2 regions of the Kitasatospora sp. NPDC004669 genome follow, and region 2 is predicted to be linked to the other one. Evidence: riboswitches for the same ligand, from Rfam matches in the RefSeq annotation. Region 2 holds a riboswitch; the other holds the start of a gene.

Region 1 (11,945 bases), on a different contig from region 2:
ACTGTGATCTGCGTACATGCACCTCTCCGGTCCTCGGCATATCCCTCTTCACACGGCTGTAACAGCCATGCCAAGATGTCCGGACTCCGGAATGGGAAATTCGTCCGGAAAGCACCGAAGCCGACCTGACGGAGAATCAAGTCGGCTTCTTGGTAAAGGCTTTGGCAAGAAAGGGTTTTGAGATCAGCGGCCCGGGTATCCGGGCCACGCCTGCGGCGGCTGCTGACCCCAGCCCGGCGCGGGCGGCTGGGTGCCGTAGTACCCGGCCTGCGAGTGGTAGCCGGGCGCCGCCACCGACGGGTACGGACCGGTCGGCGGGCGGCCCGCCTCGCGGTCGAAGAACGGCCGCGCGTTGGCGCGCATCCACAGCGCCACCGGGTCGTACTCGTCCGCCATCGCCACCGTGGACACCGCGAGCCCCTCCGGGGCCACCGCGATCGCCCGCTGCATCAGCGCCCGCACCGCCTCCACGGCCGGCGGCGAACTCTCGTACAGGTCCAGCCCGATCGCCAGGTACGGCTCCCCCACCGCCGGCTGCACCCAGGCACGGCGCAGCGCCCGGACCGCACGCACCTCACCGGCCTGCCGCTCCAGCAGCGCGAAGAACTGCTGGGCGTTCACCTGCGGCTCACTCAGCTTCAACGGACCGGCCGGCAGCCGGTCCAGGCCCGCGGCGATCCGCCGCAGGTCCGCCCAGGGCACGCCGACCCCGCCGCCGGGGGCGTGCGGGTTGAGCCACAGGCCCCAGCGGGTGCGGTACAGCGAGGCGGCGATCTCCCGTCCGGAGATGACCTCGTGGGCGCGGGCCCAGCCGGAGGCCGTCAGCTGCTCGGGCGAGGTCACGGCCGGCGCGTAGCCGTGGCCGCTGATCTCCATGTTCCCGTACTGCGCGTCCGGACTGCCCGGCGTGCCGTGCCAGAGCAGCATCCAGACCTGACCGTCGGCCAGCGCGTGCAGCAGCCGCTCGTACGCGTCGAAGCGCTCCGGCGCGACCTCGCGCAGGGCGCGCTCCAACGCGCCCGGATCCGCCGCCGGGCGCCCGGCCGGCGCCTGGCCCCAGGGCCCCGGCACACCGCCCGTTCCCGCTCCCGCACTCATGCGCCCACCTCGCCGCGCCTCTTTCCTCGAACCAGCCGGCCCGTCGGCCGTCTGCACGCACCCTATGGCGCGGCACCGGCCGCCGCCACGGCGACGTGCCTGTTGGACGTGCCTGTCAGCGGACCCCACTCACACCCGCGTGTAGAAAGGCAGTACCCGGGTGAGCAGCCACTCGACCACCGGGTCCTCAGCGAGGTCGAGAAGTACCAGGTGGACGCCGCCGGGCAGCGGCGCGGTTCCCAGCGCCCGGCCGAGCGCCTCGTTCACCGCGCCCGGGTCGGCCGGGGCGGCCGGGTCCAGCTGGACGCCCACGAACATCACGGTCGGTTCGCCCTCGATGCTGGCCAGCGCCCGGCGCGCGGTCAACACCCCGGGCAAGGCCGACAGTTCCGCCCGACAGGCGGCCAGGAAGTGCTCCGGGTCCTCGCCCGGTACCGGCTCGCGCAGCGCCACCCGGCCGCCGGTCGGCGCCTGCGGGTGCTGCTCCCAACGGTCGTCACGCGGCCCGCGGCGCAGCTCGGCCACGCCCTGCGGCGGCACCGGGATGCCCACCGCCGCCTCGGGGTTGACCGCGATGCCCACGCCCAACGGCAGTCCGCGGGCGAACTCCCAGGCGGGCGCGATCGCGAATGCCATCCCCGGCGCCTGCTGGAGGAACAGCTCCTGCGAGGAGAACACCGGCACGTACGGGTCGCCGGCCAGCTCGATGGTCGGCAGGTCCAGCGCCTGCCCGGCCGGGTCTCCCCCGGCCGGCAGCGGGATCCACACCTGACTGCGGGCCAGCACCTCGATCACCCGCGGCGTCGCGCCCGGGTCGCCCAGCGCGGCCGTCAGCACCTGCTCCAGCTCGTTGGCCGGCCAGGCACCGCCCGACGGCGCCGACTCCGGCCCGCCCCATCCCTGCTGCTGCCCCACCGGGTACTCCATGCGCGCCTGAACCGCCCTCTGCCGGTCGGCTGCCCACTGCTGTGCCGACGCGGAAGAGTTTAGGGCTCGTGTTCGCCTCTATGTCGTGTGACCGGGTCCGCCCCGTGCCGCGTGACCGGGTCCCCCCTCCCCTCCTCCGCGCGGACGTGCCATGATGTGCGCGTCCGTCGGCATGCGCCGCGGGCCCCCACAACTCCACACCGGCCGCTCGAACCCGCGCGGGAGAGCCCGGAGTGCCGCTCAGGCGGTACAGCCGGCGCCGAAGGAGCAAGTCCTCCCCGGAATCTCTCAGGCCCCCCTACCGCGCGGGTTAGGCACATCTGGAAAGCGGCGCGCGGCCCTGTCGCGCGCCCACCCACGGTGCAAGCCGCCATGCTGTCCTCCAAGCTGGAAACAGCTGCGGGCAGGTGAGCGGTGAAGCTCTCAGGTTCGACGACAGATGGGGAGACCCACGCCGCCGCATGCCCGCGCGCAGGGTCGGTCCCCGAGCGGGTCCGGTTCCGGCGCGTGCACCCCTGAGTGCCCCGACCGAGGAGTTCCTGGCCATGTCGTCCCTCCGCCTGACCGCGCTCGACGCGCTGCACCGCGCCCTCGGCGCGACCATGACCGACTTCGCCGGCTGGGACATGCCGCTGCGTTACGGCAGCGAGCGCGAGGAGCACCTCGCGGTCCGCACCAAGGCCGGTCTGTTCGACCTCTCGCACATGGGCGAGATCACCGTCACCGGCCCGCAGGCCGGCGAGATGCTGGACCACGCGCTGGTCGGCTTCGTCTCCGCGCTCGGTGAGCTGCGCGCCCGCTACACCATGATCTGCGCCGAGGACGGCGGCATCCTGGACGACCTGATCGTCTACCGCCTGCGCGCGGACGCCTTCCTGGTCGTCGCCAACGCCTCCAACGCCCAGCTGGTCCTGGACGAACTGATCGCCCGCGCCAAGGGCTTCGACGCCGTCGTCACCGACGACCGCGACACCTACGCGCTGATCGCCGTCCAGGGTCCGGAGTCCACGGAGATCCTGGCCAGGACCACCGAGGCCGACCTGCCCGGCCTGAAGTACTACGCCGTCCTCCCGGCCCAGGTGGCCGGCCGCGAGGTGCTGCTGGCCCGCACCGGCTACACCGGCGAGGACGGCTTCGAGATCTTCTGCCACCCGGTCGACGCCGAGGCGATCTGGCAGGCGCTGACCGTCGCCGGCGAGGGCCACGGCCTGGTCCCGTGCGGCCTGTCCTGCCGCGACACCCTGCGCCTGGAGGCGGGCATGCCGCTGTACGGGCACGAGCTGTCCACCGACCTCACCCCGTTCGACGCGGGCCTGGGCCGGGTCGTCCGCTTCGACAAGACCACCAACGAGGGCGCCTTCGTCGGCCGCAAGGCGCTGGAGCAGGCCGCCGCCGCGGCCGAGACCAACCCGCCGAAGGTGCTGGTCGGCTTGGTCTCCGAGGGCAAGCGGGTGCCGCGCGCCGAGTACACCGTGGTCTCCACCGAGGGCACCCCGATCGGCCGGATCACCTCGGGCGCGCCGTCCCCGACCCTGGGCCAGCCGATCGCGATGGCCTACGTGGACGCGGCCCACGCGGCCCCCGGCACCACCGTCGCGGTGGACGTGCGCGGCAAGCACGAGCCGGTCCAGGTCGTGGCGCTGCCGTTCTACAAGCGCGCCCGCTGATCCACCGGCGCGCCCGCTGATCCACCGGCGCGCCCGCTGATCCACCAGCGCGCCCGCTGAGGCCGTCCGGACGAGGCCTTCCAGGCCGTGTCGAGGCCGGTTCAAGGCCCCCCGTTATCCCATACCCGCACGTCGAAAGCCGTCCGCGCGGCGGCCCGCTTCGCCGTACCCGCTTCCCATCCTGGAGAATGACGCCATGAGCAACCCCCAGCACCTGCAGTACACCAAGGAGCACGAGTGGCTGACGGCCGCCGAGGGCGGTGTCTCCACGGTCGGTATCACCAAGCACGCCGCCGACGCGCTCGGTGACATCGTCTACGTGCAGCTGCCCGAGGTCGGCGACACCGTGACCGCCGGCGAGACCTGCGGCGAGCTGGAGTCCACCAAGTCGGTCAGCGACCTGTACTCCCCGGTGACCGGCGAGGTCACCGAGGTCAACCAGGACGTCCTGGACGACAACGCCCTGGTCAACAGCGCCCCCTTCGAGGGCGGCTGGCTGTTCAAGGTCCGCGTGGAGTCCACGGACGAGCTGCTCAGCGCCGACGAGTACGACGCGCTCACCCACGCCGGCTGACCCGCTCGGCACCGGGCGGGCCGCGCGCACACCGGCCCGCCCCCACCGTCCCTCCGCCCACCCGTCGCCCGCCACCACCCTGCCAAGGGCGCGCGTCGCACGGCACCCCTGATCCTCCTCCCGGGAAGACCACACCATGACGGTTCTCAACCAGTCCCTGCACGCCCTCGACCCGGAGATCGCCGCCGCGGTCGACGCCGAGCTGCACCGCCAGCAGACCACCCTGGAGATGATCGCCTCCGAGAACTTCGCCCCGGTGGCGGTCATGGAGGCCCAGGGCTCGGTGCTCACCAACAAGTACGCCGAGGGCTACCCCGGCCGCCGCTACTACGGGGGCTGCGAGCACGTCGACGTCGTCGAGCAGATCGCGATCGACCGCATCAAGGCCCTGTTCGGCGCCGAGCACGCCAACGTCCAGCCGCACTCCGGCGCGCAGGCCAACGCCGCCGCGATGTTCGCGCTGATCCAGCCGGGCGACACCATCCTGGGCCTGAGCCTGGCCCACGGTGGTCACCTGACCCACGGCATGAAGATCAACTTCTCCGGCAAGCTCTACAACGTGGCCGCGTACCACGTGGACGAGAAGACCGGCCAGGTCGACATGGCCGAGGTCGAGCGCCTGGCCAAGGAGCACCAGCCGAAGCTGATCATCGCCGGCTGGTCCGCCTACCCGCGCCAGCTGGACTTCGCCGAGTTCCGCCGGATCGCCGACGAGGTCGGCGCCCTGCTCATGGTGGACATGGCGCACTTCGCCGGCCTGGTGGCCGCCGGCCTGCACCCGAACCCGGTGCCCTACGCGGACGTGGTCACCACCACCACCCACAAGACCCTGGGCGGCCCGCGCGGCGGCGTCATCCTGTGCAAGGCCGAGTACGCCAAGAAGATCAACTCCGCGGTCTTCCCCGGCCAGCAGGGCGGCCCGCTGGAGCACGTGATCGCGGGCAAGGCCGTCGCCTTCAAGGTCGCCGCCTCGGAGGAGTTCAAGGAGCGCCAGCAGCGCACCCTGGATGGCGCCCGCATCCTCGCCGAGCGTCTGCTGCAGGACGACGTCGCCGAGGCCGGTGCCACCGTGCTGTCCGGCGGCACCGACGTCCACCTGGTCCTGGTCGACCTGCGCAACAGCCAGCTCGACGGCCAGCAGGCCGAGGACCGCCTGCACGAGGTCGGCATCACGGTCAACCGCAACGCCATCCCGAACGACCCGCGCCCGCCGATGGTCACCTCGGGCCTGCGCATCGGCACCCCGGCCCTGGCCACCCGCGGCTTCCAGGCCGAGGACTTCCGCGAGGTCGCCGACATCATCGCCGAGGCGCTCAAGCCCGCCTTCGACGAGACCGTCGCCGCCGCGCTGAAGGCCCGCGTCACCGCGCTGGCCGACAAGTACCCGCTGTACCCCACCCTGGGCGGCCAGGCGTAGGTACCGGCGAGTAGGTGACCTACCGACGGGCAACCCGCCGGTAGCGTGACCGGCCTCACCCCCCATTCGTACCAGGGGCTCCGGGGCACCCCGCACACTGGACAGTGAGCGGGGTGCCCCGTCCCATGTCAGCCCTGCCTGCAAGTCCCTCCACGAGACAGACAAGGACGTCCCCGTGGCCATCAGTGTCTTCGACCTCTTCTCCATCGGCATCGGCCCGTCGAGCTCCCACACCGTCGGCCCGATGCGCGCCGCCCGGATGTTCGCCCGCCGGCTGCGGTCCGAAGGCCTGCTGCCCCAGGTGACGGCCGTGCGCGCCGAGCTGTACGGCTCGCTCGGCGCCACCGGCCACGGCCACGGCACGCCGAAGGCCGTCCTACTCGGCCTGGAGAACAACTCGCCCCGCACCGTCGACGTCGACCAGGCCGACAAGGACGTGGAGCGGATCACCGCCGAGAAGCGGATCAACCTGCTCGGCGAGCACCCCATCGACTTCGACCCGGACAGCCAGCTGGTCCTGCACCGGCGCCGCTCGCTGCCCTACCACGCCAACGGCATGACCCTCTGGGCGTACGCGGCGGACGGCTCCACGCTGCTGGAGAAGACCTACTACTCGGTCGGCGGCGGCTTCGTCGTGGACGAGGACGCGATCGGCGCGGACCGGGTCAAGCCCGACGACACAGCGCTGCGCTACCCCTTCCGCACCGGCGAGGAGCTGCTGCGGCTCACCCGGGAGACCGGGCTGTCGATCTCCGGCCTGATGCTGGAGAACGAGAAGGCCTGGCGCAGCGAGGAGGAGATCCGCACCGGGCTGCTGGAGATCTGGTCCGTGATGCAGGAGTGCGTGCGGGCCGGTATGTCCCGCGAGGGCATCCTGCCGGGCGGCCTGAAGGTCCGCCGCCGGGCCGCGTCCGGCGCCCGCGCGCTGCGCGCCGAGGGCATCGGCCCGGCCAACGCGATGGAGTGGGTGACCCTCTACGCGATGGCGGTCAACGAGGAGAACGCCTCCGGCCGCCGGGTGGTCACCGCGCCGACGAACGGCGCGGCGGGCATCATCCCGGCCGTCCTGCACTACTACCTGAACTTCATCCCGGGCGCGGATGAGGAGGGCATCGTCCGCTTCCTGCTCGCGGCCGGCGCCATCGGCATGCTCTTCAAGGAGAACGCCTCCATCTCCGGCGCCGAGGTCGGTTGCCAGGGCGAGGTCGGCTCCGCCTGCTCGATGGCCGCGGGCGGCCTCGCCGAGGTCCTCGGCGGCACCCCCGAGCAGGTCGAGAACGCCGCCGAGATCGGCATCGAGCACAACCTCGGCCTCACCTGCGACCCGGTCGGCGGCCTGGTCCAGATCCCCTGCATCGAGCGCAACGGCATGGCCTCGGTCAAGGCCGTCACCGCGGCCCGGATGGCCCTGCGCGGCGACGGGCGGCACCACGTCTCGCTGGACAAGGCGATCAAGACGATGAAGGAGACCGGCGCCGACATGAAGATCAAGTACAAGGAGACCTCGCGCGGCGGCCTCGCCGTGAACGTCATCGAGTGCTGAGCCTCCCACAGCATGAGGGTCTCCTACCGACCTCCGGAGGTCCCGCCCCGCAGCACCCGATGGAAGCGGGCACTGCGGGGCGGGAAGCATGACGAGTAGGCCCTGCCCGGCCACCCGCGATGGCATCCAGACGGGGAGTGTCAGGGCTTCCGATGCTTGCCGATGCGGTTCTTACGTGGCGGGGCTGGAGGCAAGGGGATCACTCCGTCGCCCTCGATGCCGTGAAGGATGCGCTGGGCGGCGGCGTAGTTGTCGGCGATGGCCTCCGGCACCCACTGGTAGCCGTCCCAACGGGAGACCAGGCGGGGAAGATGCTGGTGGAGGTGGGATGGGGCGTCCTCGTGGCCGATGATCGCGGCCTTGAGCCGTCCGACCGGCCGCAGGCGTTCCTCCCGGCGTGCTGCCCACGTCTCCAGCGGTTCGTCCTCGTCCACCTGGCCCTCCTCCGCGACTGGTCACCCACCCTAGCGGCGGCCTACACGGGCAGCAGCCAACTCGGGCCGCCAGGGGCGCCGATCCACACCCGCTGTTCGTCGCCATTCACCGTCAGACCGAACTGGTCCTGCTCCGGGGCGCCGGCCTTCTCCCAGCGCTCGAAGGTGCGCTCCACCGCGTCCCAGAGCGGCAGCGGCCCGCGCTGGTGAACCGTCCAGCCCGCCCTGGCCGGCTCGGTCCAGGCCTGTGAGCCGGTCGCGGTGTCGAGCAGGATCGCCTGGGCCCCGGCGCCCAGGAGCTCGGCCGAGGGCGCGGCGAGCTGGGCGAGAAACCGGCCGGTCCAGGACCACAGCCGCGACGGGTCGAGGCCGGTCTGCCGGGCGACGCCCGCGTGCATGGTGAACGTCGGGCGCGGCGGCGGCTGGTGCGGCCGGGCGAGCATGAACGCCGTCTGCTCGCCGGTGAACCGGCCGCTCGCGGTGCCGTCATCCTGGAGCGTGAGGTGCACCAGCCCGGACGCTTGCATCCACCCGCTGAGGCACGTCGTGATGGTGCCGCCGGGTCGGAGCTGCCAGAGCCACGGGTACGGGATGCTGCGTACCGAGCAGGTCGCCACGATCCGATCGAAGTCCGTACCGGGTTGCCGCTCGTCCAGGCCGTCGCCGACGATCAGGGTCGGGGTGTAGCCGAGGCCATGCAGGGCCTTCCGCGCGCGGGCTCCGGCCGCCCGGTCGATCTCGACCGAAGTGACCAGGTCGTCGCCGAGGCGGTGGCACAGGACCGCGGTGGAGTAGCCGGTGCCGGTGCCGATCTCACGGACCCGGTCACCGTCGGCGATGCCGGCGGCCTCCAGCATCCGAACGACGAGCGAGGGCAGCGTGGACGACGAGGTCGGCAGCCCGTGCACCGGGCCGGTCGCGTCGGCGGCGTCGACCCCGCCGACCTGTGTCACCCACGTCTCGTTCCTGTATGCCATCACCAGCCACTCCTCCTCAGGGACCTGATGGCGGCGCAGCGGCTCGTAGACCGTCAGGCCCTGCGGGTCCCGGCCCTGGCGGAACACTGCTTCGGAGAGGAACACCTCGCGCGGCACGTCCTCGACGGCCTTGCGCCAGGCCGGCTCGGTCAGCCCCTGGTCGGTGATCCCGTTGGCGAGCTGCCGCCGGAGCTGTGCGGTGTCGGTCATGCTGCTCCTCTCTGGAGAAGGTCCGCCAGAGCGGCGGTCATCGGCAGCCCGGTCGGGGGCTCCATCCAAGCCCATTGCCCGGAGGGGTTGCACTCGATCCACACCCAGCTGTCCGCGGCGCGCTCCGGGCCGGTGAGCGCGAAGTCGAAGGCGCCGAAGACCAGCCCGAAGTGCCCCAGGTAAGCGAACAGGGCGTGCTCGACGTGCTCCGGGACGGGGATCGCCGTGTAGGTGTGGGTGGAGTAGTCGACTCGCCAGTCCAGCAGGTCGCAGTCGATCCGAACGGCGAACACTCGGTCGCCGATCACGGTGATCCGCACGTCGGCTATTTTGTCGATGCGCTGCTGGAACAGGTGCATGGTGCCGGCCACCGAGTCGCCGATCTCCTCGGCGGCGACCTCGGTAACGGGCACGGTCTGGGCGATGCCGTCGACCAGGTACGTCGGCATGCTGATGGGTTTGTGGATCACCCGTCCGTGGGCCTTGATGAACTGGCGGGCCGCGTCGGGCTCGTTGGTGAGCAGCGTCGACGGGACCTGGAAGCCGCAGGCCGCGGCGGCGGCCAGGCCGGACGGCTTGTACTCGGCATCACCGATGCGGTTCGGGTGGTTGACGTACAGGCACCGGGGGAGGGAGACGAGGACACCGCCGAGGCCGTAGCGGGCCTGAGCAGCGGCGACCCGGGCGTCCTGCGGGTCAAGGTGGGGGAAGGCGAAGGCGGCCGGCCGCCGGTAGTACAGCGACCGAATCGCACCCAGCCCGGCGAGCCGGGTGGGCGTTCGCACGCTTCCCTCCCACTCCTGTGCGCTGCCGCCGATCCGGGCGGTGCACGAGAGGGTGGCGGGGAAGTCACCGGCGTCGAACCGCACGACCGGGACGTCCCGGTCGTGCAGTTCGGCGATCACCAGGTCGGCGGTCGGGTCTTGCAGGTTGGTGACGACCGCGACCGGTCCATCGGTAGGGAACGTCACTGGTCGGTGTCGTTCCCCGTGTCGCTGTCCGCGGCGTCCCCGCCCTGGGTGTCACCCTGGCCGGTGGTACCGGTCGGCGGGTTCGTCCCGGACGACGTGCCGTGACCCGGCATCATCATCGGGACACCGTCCGGACCGAAGTACCGCGCGGTCTGGCTCGCCGGGTCCAGCTCGATCCGGCCGACGGTGCCACCGCCCTCGAACGGCGGGTACGGGGCGATCTGCCCCACGACGAACGGGGCCGGGGTCATGTGCCCCTGCGGGAGCGGGCTCCCGGTCGGAAACCGGTCCGTGTAGTTGAACATCGCGCTACCTCCATGTTGTCGGTGCTGATGGTCGTGCTGGTGGTGCTCGGCCTCCCGGGCCTGGTGTCGTCGTCAGGCCCGGGAGGAGACAAAGGGCGACCAGGCTCGACCTGATCGCGTTGATGCGGGTTCGGCTGGCAGTACCGCACCAGGGCGATGTGGGCGGTGAGATCCGCAACCCAGGGCCCCCAGCCCCATCCCCGGCACGTCACGCACTGCCCGTACTCAACCGGGGCGGTCAACGTGCCGCCGACGACGCTCAGTCGCCGGCCTTCAGGCACTCCGGGTGAGCGACAGCAGGCCAGCTGTAGTGCACGCTTCCGGGAGGGGCGTCGGTGTAGAGGGTGCCGACGTAGGCCAGGCGCGTCCCGCTGCAGTCCGTGCTGAGGATGCAGGCCTGGCCGCGCAGCTGTTCGCTGGTCACCCGGGGCTGTCGGATGGACCCTCGAACGGGCGGAACTCCACCATGATTGTGTCCGCAGTCATGGCGCGCTGCTCGGTCACTATTCCCCCGTCGGGGTGGTCTGGCATCCGGAAGCGCAGGCCACCACGGCCCAGCCGAGCGGCGCGGCCTTGGAGCCGATCGACGTGTAGACGTGGCCAGCCGCAACCATCGGCGGCTCAGGCGAGCCACAGCTGATGCACGCCTCCCCGTGGAGCCGCACGGGGCTTATCGACCCCGGGTCGGCAACCTGCAGGCTCGGTGTTGCTGTCACGCCCTAAGTGTCCCCGGCGGCTATCCCCGAAAGTGCCACATCCTGTGGCACCCCTTCAGACTGCCTTGGCCCACCGCGCGAACTGGAGTAGCTGCTCGTCCCGCCCGCGCGACAGCCGGACCATCGTGGCCAGCTCCGCCCGCACCTGCCGGTGCTCGCGCACGTGCTGCGGCGCGATCCGTCGAGCCACCAGCAGCGACTCCTTCGCGTGCTGCGGCTGTCCCAGAAGCATCTGAGCCCGGCCGAGGTCGATGTAGTAGTGGCTCCGGCGCTCGGCGGGCAGACCCCGGGAAGGCGCCCACCTGGCAGCCGCGTCTACCGCCTCCCGCAGATCCTCCGGCTCACCCAGCTCGACCGCCACGGCCAGCCGGTGAATCTCCAGGCTGTCTGGGCCGACGGCAGTGCCGTCGTACAGCCGCTCCCGCACCCGGCAGGCGAGCGCCTCGGCGTCCCGCAGGTGCCCGCGGGCCTCGTCCGGACGTCGCATCCGGCCGGCCGCAACCGCCGCCCGCATGTGCAGGGCAGCAGCAGCCGCGGCAAGCGGCTCCGTCGTCGGCGCCGGCACCCGGTCGACGGCGGCCCGCAGCGACCGCATGCCCGGGCCCAGCTGGCCAGTGGCGAAGAACGTCTCCATGCGGACGTATGCAGCGGCAGCCTCCAACGCTGGGTCAGCGGCGAGCGATGCCGCCCACCGCATCAGCTCGACCAGGCGTGCGCTGAGGTCGCGGTAGTCGAATTTGTACGCCGCTGCGTCCGCCGACCTGATCGCCAGCGCCAGGAGCCGGGCGGCTCGCTCACGGTCAACGCCGTGCGCCTGGTCGACGGCGCGGAACAACTCCTACAGCAGCGGCGGCATCTGCTCGGCGAGGCGCACGTACTGGGACTGCACCCGGTCATCGACAGCCCGATTGACGTCGGCCGCGATCGCGGACAGCGGCCGCACAGGGCCGTCGTCCGGCAGGTCGAAGGCGGCGATGACGCGCTGCAGCTCGGGGATGGCCTGGTGCACCCTGCTGTCCGTACGCCGCGGACCATCGGCCAGCTCCTCCGGGGTGGTTCCCATCGCCTTGGCCAGCGCGTCGAGGACCGAATCGCTTGGCCGCCGC
Region 2 (11,945 bases):
CGCGCCCGATGTAGTAGAGCTGCCACACCAGGTCCAGCCAGGGCCGCCCGGGCGCGCGCGAGCCGTTCAGCGTGGCGACCTGCTGGCCGAGCTTGAGCGGTTCGGTGAGCGACCCCGCGAAGCTGATCAGCGCGCCGATCCCGCTGGCCCCGAGCGAGAGGCCGAGGACGATCAGCAGCTCCACGCCGAGCAGCCGGCGAGTGGGCTGGACGGTCTCCGGCACGGTCGGGCGGGTTGTCACGAAGGCTCCAGCGGACGGATGATCGCTCCGGCGGTCGGCCGACCGCCGGAGCGATCATCCTGACACAGCCGAGGCGCTAGCCGACCGGCCAGGTGTGCACCGGCTCGCCGCCGCGCATGTGCTCGGCGTAGCGCCTGGTCATCGCGGCGAGCGCGGCCGGGCGGTCCATCCCGTACTGCTCGCGCAGCCGGTGGAAGGTCGCGCTCTGCCAGGCCGCGCCGTTGGTGCGGCGCAGACAGCGCTGCTCGATGATCCCCAGGTAGCGGTCCCGGTCGGCGGGCTCCACACCCCACTCGTCCAGCCCCTGGTAAGCCATCGGCAGCAGCTCGCCCAGCACCAGGTCGACGGCGGAGACGGTCTGCAGCCCGCCGCCGCGGCCCGCCCGGCCGGGGCGCGGCCACTGGAACACCGCGTCGATGCCGTACCGGGCGCCCTGGCGGAAGTTCTCGTCCGCCCGCTCGAACGGCAGCCGGGTCCAGACCGGCCGGGGCTGCTCGGCGAGCACCCGCACCAGCCCGTAGTAGAAGGCGGCGTTGGCCAGCGTGTCGGCCACCGTCGGGCCGGCCGGCAGCGCCCGGTTCTCCACCCGCAGGTGCGCGACCCCGCCGGAGACGTCGTAGACCGGCCGGTTCCAGCGGTAGATGGTGCCGTTGTGCAGCCGCATCTCGGCGAGCCGGGGCGCGGCGCCGGAGGCCAGCACCTTCAGCGGGTCCTCGTCGTCGCAGATCGGCAGCAGCGCCGGGAAGTAGCGCAGGTTCTCTTCGAACAGGTCGTACGCCGAGTCCACCCAGCGCTCGCCGAACCAGGTGATCGGGCGCACGCCCTGGGCCTTGAGCTCCGCCGAACGGGTGTCACAGGCCTGCTGGAAGAGCACCGGACGGGTCTCCCGCCACAGCTCCCGGCCGAACAGGAACGGGGAGTTGGCGCCGAGCGCGAGCTGCGGACCGCAGATCACCTGGGCGGCGTTCCACACCGAGGAGAACCGCTCCGGGGTCACCTGCAGGTGCAGCTGCAGCGAGGTCGCGGCGGCCTCGGCCACCATGGTGATCGACTCCAGCTGGAGGTGCTCGACGCCCTCGATGTCCAGCGCGATGTCCTCGCCCCGGGCGGCCAGGATCTGGTCGCTGAGCAGGCTGTACCGCTGGTTGAGGCTCATCGCGTCCAGCCCGGTGTGGTCGTGCTCCAGGGTCGGCAGGATGCCCACCATGACGATCCGGGCGCCGGCCTCGGCCGCCCGCCGGTCGGCGTAGCGCAGCCCGGTGTCGATCTCCTCGCGCAGTTCCTCGAAGACGTGCCCGCAGAGCCGGTGCGGCACGATGTTGACCTCGATGTTGAACTGGCCCAGCTCGGTCTGGAAGTCACTGGAGCCGATCGCGCTCAGTACCTGGGCGTTGCGCATCACCGGCAGGCCCTGCTCGTCGGCCAGGTTGAGCTCGATCTCCAGCCCCATCACGGCCCGCGGCCGGTCGAAGCGGTCCTCGCGCAGCATCCGCCCGAGCGCGTCGAGGCAGGCCTGGAGCTTGAGCCGGTACTGCTGCCGGTCCGCCAGATCCGCCCGAGTCGCCACGACCTTCTCGCCCACGGTCCCCTCCTCCTGAGACACCCGGCCGACCGACCGTGCAAGCATCATGCCCACCTCGAAGATCGATACCCGAATGCCTGTACTGGCTTGCAATGCAAGGCAACTGACGGAAATTCAGACCATCTGCAGACTTGCCCGACGCCACAGCCTGTGATAAACAGATCACCCTGCGCATTTGTTCGATGAATTCGAGGAATCCGCACTGCGCTCCGGCCGGTCTCTTCCCGCCCCGAATCCCTCGTCGACGGCGGCGACCGCGCCGGCTCCGCGATCCTGCACAACCGGACACGGCCGGGCCCCGTCGCCGTAGACGCGCCGCGCCGCGCCGCGCCACGCCGGTATGCCGCACTCGCACGCCGATCTCGCTTGGAGAGGCGGACCCCGCCATGACCCTGCAGACCCCCCAGCCCCCGCCGAGCGCCCTGCGCGCGGTCCTGAGCGCGCTCGACTCGGACGCCGCGCTGCGCCAGCCCGCCGCCGCAGCACTGCGTCACCCGACCGGACCACTGCTCCCCGCGCATCCGCTCGCGGTGCACGTCCTGGACGGCCCGCGCCCCGAGCTCCCCGCCGCCCGCCGGACCGGCTGGCGCTTCCTGATCAAGGACGGCACCGACGTGGCCGCCGCCGCCGAGGTGGTGCAGAGCGCGGAGGGCCACACCTTCTCCCACTTCACCGCCGGCCCCTACCTCTCCTCCACCGTCCGGGCGCTGCGCGAGGCCTGGCAGCTCGCCCAGAACTCCCGCTCCCGTTGCCAGCCCCGGCTGCTCACCTTCCCCGGCCAGTACGCGACGGCGCTCTGGCTGCACAGCCCCGACGCCGGCCCGACCGCCGACCTGCTGATCCCGCTCGCCCCGGCCCCGCTCGGCGTCACCGCGCACCGCGCCTACCCGGCCGCCGAGCTGCTGCCGCTGCTCGCCCGCGCCCCGCTCGCCGGGCCGCTGCTGCTCGGCTCCTCCTGAACCGGCGCGCTCCCGCCCCTCCGCACCGGCCGCCGGTCCGTCCGCCCGGCGGCCCTTCGCCGTACGCACCCCGCTCGGCAGCATCACCCGAACGGCCGATGGTTTCACCCGAACGGCCACCACCGAGACGAGCCACTTGCAATGGCCCCATCGGGCCATGCCCCGACTGACCCATCGGTGCGCGATTTTCCCCCGGCCCCACCTGAACGGGTGATCTCTGCCCGGTAGTTGTGGCGCATGTCACGAAATCGCTGCGCGCGCGTCCGCAGATGCCGACACTGGGAACCAGCGTGGAAGGACCACCTGTCCTACCCACTTGAGCGCTGGTCAAACCTGGCTGGCGCGCGGACAGGATCCGACTGCCGCGGCGGCCCCGGACGGCACCACCTCCGGGACCGCACCACGGGGAGGATCGCAGAGCGAAGCGAGGGTACGTGTATGTGCCAGCACCGTCCTGAGTGCCCGTCGGCCGAGTCCGAGGACCGCGAGGCGGCCGTGCCGGTGGCCTGCCACCCGGAGCAGGGCTGGAGCCTGCTCTGCAACGGCGTCGTACTGTTCGAGGACACCGGAGAGCTGCTGCCCGACGGCCGGGTGATCGACCCGCGCCGCCCCATCGCCCACGCGGCCTGAGAGACCGCGGGCCGAGACAGCACTGACTGAGAGTGGGCGGACCGCTCCGTACGGACCGGAACCGTACGACCCTGGACCGCCCGGCGGGGGGGCAGCCGCCGACCTGATAGCGCGGGACAAAGGGCAGGGCCCCAGCGGAAACGATCCGCCGGGGCCCTGCCGCATTGCCCGTCCGATGAGGATCAGACGCCGTACTCGTCCAGCGGCGGGCAGGAGCAGACCAGGTTGCGGTCGCCGTACGCGCCGTCGATCCGGCTCACCGGCGGCCAGTACTTGTCCGCCGGGTTCACGCCGGCCGGGAAGACCGCCTCCTGCCGCGAGTAGCCGTGCGCCCAGTCGCCGGCCAGGATGGCGGCGGTGTGCGGGGCGTTGCGCAGCGGGTTGTCCTCGGCGGCCCACTCGCCCGAGCCGACCTTGTCGATCTCGGCGCGGATCGCGATCATCGCGTCGCAGAACCGGTCGATCTCGTGCAGGTCCTCGGACTCGGTCGGCTCGATCATCAGCGTGCCGGCCACCGGGAAGGACATCGTCGGCGCGTGGAAGCCGTAGTCGATCAGGCGCTTGGCGATGTCGTCCACCGTCACGCCCGTCTCCTTGGTCAGCGGGCGCAGGTCGATGATGCACTCGTGCGCGACCAGCCCGCCCGGGCCGGTGTAGAGCACCGGGAAGTGCGGCGCCAGCCGCTTGGCGATGTAGTTGGCGTTCAGCACCGCGACCTGGGTCGCGTGCTTGAGGCCCTCGCCGCCCATCAGCCGGACGTACGCCCAGGAGATCGGCAGGATCGCCGCCGAGCCCCACGGCGCGGCCGAGATCGGGCCGACGCCGGTCGCCGGGCCGGCCTCCTCCTGCAGCGGGTGGTTCGGCAGGTACGGCGCCAGGTGGGCGCGGACCGCGACCGGGCCGACGCCCGGGCCGCCGCCGCCGTGCGGGATGCAGAAGGTCTTGTGCAGGTTCAGGTGCGAGACGTCCGCGCCGAACTTGCCCGGCTTGGCCAGGCCGACCAGGGCGTTCAGGTTGGCGCCGTCCACGTAGACCTGGCCACCGGCCTCGTGCACCAGGGCGCAGATGTCGGTGATCTGGGTCTCGTACACGCCGTGGGTCGACGGGTAGGTGACCATCAGCACCGAGAGGTTGTCGCGGTGCTGCTCGATCTTGGCCTTCAGGTCCTCGACGTCCACGTCGCCGTCGACCAAGGTCTTCACCACGACCACGCGCATGCCGGCCATCACCGCGGAGGCGGCGTTGGTGCCGTGCGCCGAGGACGGGATCAGGCAGACGTCGCGCTGGGTGTCGCCGTTGGCGTGGTGGTAGGCGCGGACGGCCAGCAGGCCGGCCAGCTCGCCCTGGGAGCCGGCGTTCGGCTGGATCGAGACGGCGTCGTAGCCGGTGACCTCGACCAGCTGCTGCTCCAGCTGGCGGATCAGGGTCAGGAAGCCCTCGGCCTGGTCGATCGGGGCGAAGGGGTGCAGCTGTCCGAACTCCGGCCAGGTCACCGCCTCCATCTCGGTGGTCGCGTTGAGCTTCATGGTGCAGGAGCCCAGCGGGATCATTCCGCGGTCCAGCGCGTAGTCCCGGTCCGACAGGCGACGCAGGTAGCGCAGCATGGCGGTCTCCGAGCGGTGGCTGTGGAAGACCGGGTGGGTCAGGTACTCGTCCTCGCGCAGCAGCGCGGCGGGCAGCGTCTCGGCGGCCTCGGCCACCTCGACGGCGGGCACGCCGAACGCGGCCCAGACACCGGCCAGGTGCTCGCGGGTGGTGGTCTCGTCGGTGGAGATCGAGATCCGGTCCGCACCGTCCTGGTGGACGTTGATGCCGTGCGTGCGGGCGACGGCGGCGATCTCGGCGGCGCGGCCCGGGACGACGGCGGTGACGGTGTCGAAGAACTCGCCGTGCAGCAGCTCGACGCCGCCGGCCCGCAGGCCCTCGGCGAGGGCGGCGGCGTAGCGGTGGGTGCGGCGGGCGATGTCGGCCAGGCCGTCCGGGCCGTGGTAGACCGTGTACATCGAAGCCATCACGGCGAGCAGCACCTGGGCGGTGCAGATGTTGCTGGTGGCCTTCTCGCGGCGGATGTGCTGCTCGCGGGTCTGCAGCGCCAGGCGGTAGGCGCGGTTGCCGTCGGCGTCGACGGACACGCCGACCAGGCGGCCGGGCAGCGAGCGGGCGTACTCGGCACGCACCGACAGGTAGCCGGCGTGCGGGCCGCCGAAGCCCATCGGCACGCCGAAGCGCTGCGAGGTGCCGCAGGCGATGTCGGCGCCCAGCGAGCCCGGGGACTTGAGCAGGGTCAGCGCCAGCAGGTCGGCGGCCACGGCGACGATCGCGCCCAGCCCCTGCGCCTGCTCGATCACCGGGGCGAGGTCCCGGACCACACCGGTGGCGCCCGGGTACTGCAGCAGCACACCGAAGACGCCGCGCTCGGCGATCTCGGCCGGGATGCCCTCGGACAGGTCGGCGACGACGACCTCGACGCCGGTCGGCACGGCGCGGGTGTTGATCACCGCGACGGTCTGGGGCAGGGTCTCGGCGTCGACCAGGAAGACGCCGCCCTTGACCTTGGTGACGCGGCGGGCCAGCGCCATCGCCTCGGCGGCCGCGGTGCCCTCGTCCAGCAGCGAGGAGCCGGAGGTGGGCAGACCGGTCAGGTCGGAGACCAGGGTCTGGAAGTTGAGCAGCGCCTCCAGGCGGCCCTGCGAGATCTCCGGCTGGTACGGGGTGTAGGCGGTGTACCAGGCCGGGTTCTCCATGACGTTGCGCAGGATCACCGGCGGGGTGAAGGTGCCGTAGTAGCCCAGGCCGATCATCGGCTGGAGCACCTTGTTGTGGCTCGCCAGCTCGCGCAGCTCGGCGAGGACCTGCGCCTCGCTGCGGCCGGCGGGCAGGTCCAGGGCGGTGATGGAGCGGATCGCCTCGGGAACGGCCGTGGCGGCGAGCTCGTCCAGCGAGCCGTAGCCGACGGACGCCAGCATCTTCTCCTGCGCGGCGGCGTCGGGGCCGATGTGGCGGTTCTCGAAGGGGCTGGCCAGCTCAAGCTCGGTGAGGGTCGAGGCGCCGGTAGGGCGTCCCGCGTTCGGCTGGGCGTTCATGGTGGTCGAGGCCTCCTGGTCACGGACCGGCAGGGGCACGCACGCCGACCGGCGTTCACCGCTGCGGACAGCGGATCGGCCTGGGCGGACGAACCCGGAAGGCCTCCCCCTCTGTCATCGGGACCTGAGAGCTTCGCCCGCACGTCGCGCTGGTGGCGCTCCGTCGGCTTGCACCGTCGGTGAGGGTGGTGATCGCCGGCTCCCGCGCCGGCGGTCCTGCCCTGCTTTCCAGAGTGACCTATCCCGCACGGTACGGATGCCTGAGAGATTCCGGGGAGGAGTTGCTCCTTCGGCGCCCCGACCAGTGGTTTTCGCCGTCGGGGACTCTCCCGAGCGGGCTCGGCGGTCGCCGCCCAGGGTACCAGCGGGAGGCCTTCCGATCACGGGTGTGTCAGGTCACTCGAGGTCTACGCGCGTCCCCCGGTCGGCCCAGCGCGGAGCCCGTCCGGCGCACCCCGGTCGCGCCCATCCGATTCATGCCTTTTGGTGTGAAGTGGCGGACGGGACGGTGCTCCGACCGCCGTACCTGCGGGAGTTCCGCAGGCGCAGCGCACTGGAGGCAAGAGTGCAGACCGACATCGACCCCCGGGACCTCATCGGCCACAAAGCGGTCGACCGCAACGGAGACAAGATCGGAACGGTCGACGAGGTGTACCTGGACGACGCCACCGGCCAGCCGGAATGGGCTGCCGTCCGGACCGGCGTCTTCGGCCGGGACGCCTTCGTCCCGCTCGCCACCAGCGAGTTCTCCGACAACGAGCTCCGGGTGCCGTACGACAAGTCGCTGGTGAAGGACTCGCCGGACTTCGGCGTGGGCCAGCACCTCTCGCCCGCCCAGGAACTCCAGCTCTACCGCTACTACGGCCTGGACACCCGGATGGACGGCCGCCCGACCACCGAGGAGGGCGGCCGGACCGCCGAACCCGACCTCGACTTCGGCACCACTCCGGCCGCCGGGGAGGGCGGCCGGACCGCCGAACCCGACCTCGACTTCGGCACCACTCCGGCCGCCGGGGAGGGCGGCCGGACCGCCCAACCCAACCTCGACTTCGGCACCACTCCGGCCGCCGAGGCCACCAAGCCGCTCGCCTTCCGCTCCCCCGAGCCCGCCGCCACCCCCACCACCAGCACCACCACCAGCACAACCGCGGCCACCAAGCCGCCCGCCTTCCGCCCCCCCGAGCCCGCCGCCGCCCCCACCGTCGAGCCCAAGCCGCGGCCCGCCGAGACCAGGGCCACCCGTGCGCCCGCCACCGGCGGCGCCGCCTCCCCCTCGGCCCCGAGCGGCCCGGTCGAGATCACCTGCCGCGAGGAACGGCTGGACATCACCACCCAGTGGCACATCCTGGGCACCGCGAAGCTGCGCAAGTACGTGACCACCGAACAGGTCGAGCGCCGCGTCCCGGTGGTCCGCGAGCGTGTCCGGGTGGAGCGCATGCCGGTGAGCGAGGCCGAGCGCTCCGCCCTCACCGAGAAGGCGATCGCCGAGTCGGTCGAGCAGGTCACCCTCCGAGAGGAACGCCTGGTGGTCCGCAAGTACCGCGCCCCGATCGAGCGGGTCCGCCTCGTCGTCGAGCGCTACACCACCGAGGAGGTCGTCCGCGAGGAACTCCGTCGCGAACACGTCGAAGTCCACGACAACACACCCGCCACCCCCACCCCACCGGCGAACGCTCCCTCGCAGCCCCCCACGCCCGACTCGCACGCCGCCTCACTTCGCACCCTTCCCTGACACCTCTCCCCGATGGCCCCGGGCACCGTCCGGGGCCATCGCCATGCCCTCAACCCCCTCCCCACAAGCCCACCGCAGGCGCCCTCTCACCTCGGCCGACCCTTCGTCTTCCCCCACATTGCCCCGCCCCCGGACCGCCGCAGGCGCCAACCCTCCCCGGCACTCCCTCCCCACAAGCCCGCCGCAGGCGCCAACCCTTCGCCTTTGCCAAAGCTTAACCGCTCGATATTTGACACTCTGAAGTATCTTCCCGCATGATTACTTCAGTTCATTCACTATGTACGGGAGGAAGCAACCGTGAGTGAGGCACCCCAGCCCACCACCGCGGCCGAGAAGCAGAGCAACGCCCGGGTCCTGCCGGCCCTCATCCTGGCGATGCTGTCGTTCAGCGTGGTGCAGACCGCGGTCGTCCCGATCCTGCCCTCGCTCGCCAAGGAACTGGACGTCTCCGCGTCCAACATCACCTGGCTGATGACCGCCAACCTGCTCTCCGCAGCCGTGCTGACTCCCCTGCTGGGCCGCTTCGGCGACCTCCGGGGCCGCAAGCCCATGCTGCTCATCTCGCTGGTCGGCCTGGTCGCCGGGTCGGCGCTGGCGGTCAGCACCCACTCCTTCTCCTGGTTGATCGTCGCCCGCGTCCTGCAGGGCGCCGGCGGTGGCGTGATGCCGCTGGCGATCAGCATCGTCCGCGACGAGCTGCCCAAGCAGAAGGTGACCGGCGGCGTCGCCGCCATCAGCGCCTCGATGGGCGTCGGCTCCGGCCTCGGCCTGGTGGCGACCGGTCTCCTGCTGGAGCACTGGAACTACAAGTCGATCTTCTGGATGGGCCTGGTCTTCGGCCTGATCGCAGTCGCCCTGGTGGCCTTCCGCGTCCCGTCCGACCCGGTGACCGACAAGGACGGCGGCGCCGACCCGCTCGGCGCGATCACCCTGGCCGGCTGGCTCTCCGCCCTGCTGGTCGCGGTCAGCCAGGGCAACCACTGGGGCTGGACCTCCACCAAGACCCTCGGCCTGTTCGCCGTCGCCGCCGTGGTCGCCCTGATCTGGGGGATCATCGAGACCAAGGTCTCGCACCCGCTGGTGGACCTGAAGATGATGTCCCGTCCGGCCGTGGCCTTCACCAACCTGGCCGGCCTGCTCATCGGCTTCGGCATGTACGGCTCGTTCATGGTCATCAGCAACTTCGCCCAGACCCCGGAGAAGTTCGCCCACTACGGCTTCACCGCGACCGTCCTGCACGCCGGTGTGATGCTGCTGCCGTCCGCGATCGGCTCGATGGTGGCCGCCCCGGTCGGCGCCCTGCTGATCGCCCGCCGCGGCCCCCGTCTGCCGCTGGTGCTCGGTGGTGTCCTCGGCGCCGTCGCGATGGCCTACCTGGCCCTGCGTCACAGCCACGAGGGCGACATCTACACCGCCGCTGCCGTCTTCGGTCTCGGCATCGGCCTCGCCTTCGCCGCGATGCCGGCCTTCATCAACGGCGCCGTCCCGGTCGAGCAGAGCGGCATCGCCAACGGCATGAACTCCGTGCTGCGCACCGTCGGTGGCGCGATCGGCACCGCCGTGATGACCGCCATCCTGACCGGCGACACCATGAAGCTCCCGATCAAGATCCCGGTGCTGCTGCCCACGCTGGACGCCTACAAGCACGCCTTCTGGACCACGGCCGTCGTCTGCATCGTCGCCGGTGCCGTCCCGTTCCTGATCCGTAACGTCAAGCCGACCACCACCGCCCTCGGCGGCTCGGCCCCGCAGGACTCCAGCGCCAAGCTGGTCAAGACCGACGCCTGACCAGGCGTCCGGCCCGCGCACTCAGGGACAGGGCGCGCGGGCCCGGCCTCCATACGTCGCGAGGGCATCACGAACGTGCGGAGTCCGGCACGGTATGCGGCCCCACCCGGTATCCCCACCGGGTGGGGCCGTTCCGCGTCCCGAGCCCGTCAGCCCGCCGGGTCCCCCGCATCATCCGTGCCCTCAACCCGCCGCAGCGGCAACGGCCGCGCCGGTTCCAGTGCCGGGTCGTCCACCGCGAAGGTCCGCACCCGCCCCGGCTCGCTCCACGGCGTCTCGAACCGTACGGTGACCCGACCGACGCCGCTGCCCTGCACCCACCCCGGCCCGAACTCGCCGTGGTGGACGTCCTGTCCGGGCATCCAGCGCCGCACCACGACCTCCTCCGGCTCCTCCTCGACCTCCGCCGTCTCGACCACCTCGGCGTGCTCCGCCTCCTCCTCCCGCAGCGCCTGCGCGAACAGGTCCTCCTGGGTGTAGTCGGCCAGCTGGGCCACGCCCACGCCGAGCAGCCGGATCCCGCCGGTGATGTCCACCTGCTCGGCCAGCCGTCGCGCGGTCACGGTGATCACCGCCTCGTCGTCGGTGGGCCCGCCGAGGGTTTCCGAGCGGGTCAGCGTCGAGAAGTCGAACCGCCGGACCTTGAGCACCACCGTCCGCCCCGAGCGCCCGGCCGCCCGCAGCCGCCGCACGCACCGCGCGGCCAGCGCCTCGACCTCGCGCAGCACCCGGTCCCGGTCGGCCAGGTCCACCTCGTACGTGTCCTCCACCGAGACCGACTTGGCGTCCTGGTCGGCGACCACGGGCCGCTCGTCCAGCCCTATCGACATCTGGTGGATCCCGGCGCCGTGCGCCCGTCCGAGCAGCGCGACCAGCTCCGCCTCCCCCGCCTCCGCGAGGTCCGCCACAGTGTTCAGCCCGGCCCGCCGTAGCACCTGCTCGGTGGCCGGCCCGATCCCGGGCAGCGCCCGTACCGGCATGGGCCCGAGTACGGCGCGTTCCTGCCCCGGCTCGATCATCACCAGCCCGTCCGGCTTGGCCTGCTCGGAGGCGATCTTCGCCATCAGTTTGGAGCCCGCCGCCCCGACCGAGCCGGTCAGCCCGGTGAGCCGGTGGATGTCCGCCCGCAGGTCCTCCGCCAGGGCGAGCACCAGCCGCTCGCCGGTGTCGTGATCCGCCTCCCCCAGCACCGGGCCGTACGGACCGGCCTCCAGGTCGACGAAGGCCTCGTCCAGGCTCAGCGGCTGTACCAGCGGCGACAGCTCCCGCAGCAGTCCCATCACGATCTCGCTGTTCCGCCGGTACGCCTCGAAGCGCCCGGACAGGAAGGCCGCGTTGGGGCACAGCCGCCGCGCCTGGGCCATCGGCATCGCCGAGTGCACCCCGAACCTGCGCGCCTCGTAGGAGGCAGTGGAGACCACCCCGCGCCCGCCGAGCCCGCCGACGATCACCGGCTTGCCGCGCAGGCTCGGCTTGGCCGCCTGCTCCACCGCCGCGAAGTAGGCGTCCATGTCGAGGTGGATGATGCTCGGCAGAGATCGCACCCGCTGATCATCGCGCACGGGTCCGACAGTGCGTACGAACCCGGCCGGGTCCCGGCGGCCGACGCCCGGCGGCTACCGCTTCGCGGCCTGCGCCAGCGCCTTCGGGATTCCGTCCTCCTTGGGCCCGAGCAGCGCCGGGTCCGGCCGCAGCCAGGCGTTCACCGCTGCCTTGCCCGCCCCGGCGATCTCCCGCAGCCCGCCGTACAGCCAGGTGGCGTCGTGCAGCTCGGGCACCCCGACCGCGTACGACCGGATGCCCGCCGCCTCGCACAGCGCCAGCGCCCGCCGGACGTGGAAGTCCTGGCTGACCAGCACCGCGCGGTCCACCCCGAAGATCCGGTGCGCCCGGGTGCAGGAGTCCCAGGTGTCGAAGCCGGCGTAGTCCC

Evidence for each region. Region 2 has a riboswitch for glycine ahead of gcvP (aminomethyl-transferring glycine dehydrogenase). Riboswitches for the same ligand answer to the same signal wherever they lie in the genome.
Region 1: another riboswitch for glycine. It lies ahead of gcvT (glycine cleavage system aminomethyltransferase GcvT); the one in region 2 lies ahead of gcvP (aminomethyl-transferring glycine dehydrogenase).

The regions. Positions count from the first base shown of each region.
Region 1 covers NZ_JBEXKB010000037.1:5,246-17,190, reverse strand. The annotation lists gene ABZW30_RS27415 (enhanced serine sensitivity protein SseB C-terminal domain-containing protein) at 184-1,098, opposite strand; gene ABZW30_RS27410 (enhanced serine sensitivity protein SseB C-terminal domain-containing protein) at 1,228-2,013, opposite strand; glycine riboswitch at 2,235-2,339, shown strand; gene gcvT (glycine cleavage system aminomethyltransferase GcvT) at 2,571-3,692, shown strand; gene gcvH (glycine cleavage system protein GcvH) at 3,889-4,266, shown strand; gene glyA (serine hydroxymethyltransferase) at 4,403-5,683, shown strand; gene ABZW30_RS27390 (L-serine ammonia-lyase) at 5,859-7,226, shown strand; gene ABZW30_RS27385 (DUF6087 family protein) at 7,367-7,660, opposite strand; gene tgmC (ATP-grasp peptide maturase system methyltransferase) at 7,702-8,847, opposite strand; gene tgmB (ATP-grasp ribosomal peptide maturase) at 8,844-9,818, opposite strand; gene tgmA (putative ATP-grasp-modified RiPP) at 9,815-10,123, opposite strand; gene ABZW30_RS27365 (hypothetical protein) at 10,383-10,547, opposite strand; gene ABZW30_RS27360 (transcriptional regulator) at 10,895-11,674, opposite strand; gene ABZW30_RS27355 (helix-turn-helix transcriptional regulator) at 11,678-11,945, opposite strand, start outside.
Region 2 covers NZ_JBEXKB010000056.1:10,157-22,101, reverse strand. The annotation lists gene ABZW30_RS34515 (CPBP family intramembrane glutamic endopeptidase) at 1-241, opposite strand, end outside; gene ABZW30_RS34510 (glutamate--cysteine ligase) at 318-1,823, opposite strand; gene ABZW30_RS34505 (hypothetical protein) at 2,210-2,782, shown strand; gene ABZW30_RS34500 (DUF5999 family protein) at 3,221-3,412, shown strand; gene gcvP (aminomethyl-transferring glycine dehydrogenase) at 3,595-6,495, opposite strand; glycine riboswitch at 6,734-6,837, opposite strand; gene ABZW30_RS34490 (DUF2382 domain-containing protein) at 7,004-8,227, shown strand; gene ABZW30_RS34485 (MFS transporter) at 8,525-10,015, shown strand; gene ABZW30_RS34480 (DNA polymerase IV) at 10,165-11,559, opposite strand; gene ABZW30_RS34475 (ElyC/SanA/YdcF family protein) at 11,632-11,945, opposite strand, start outside.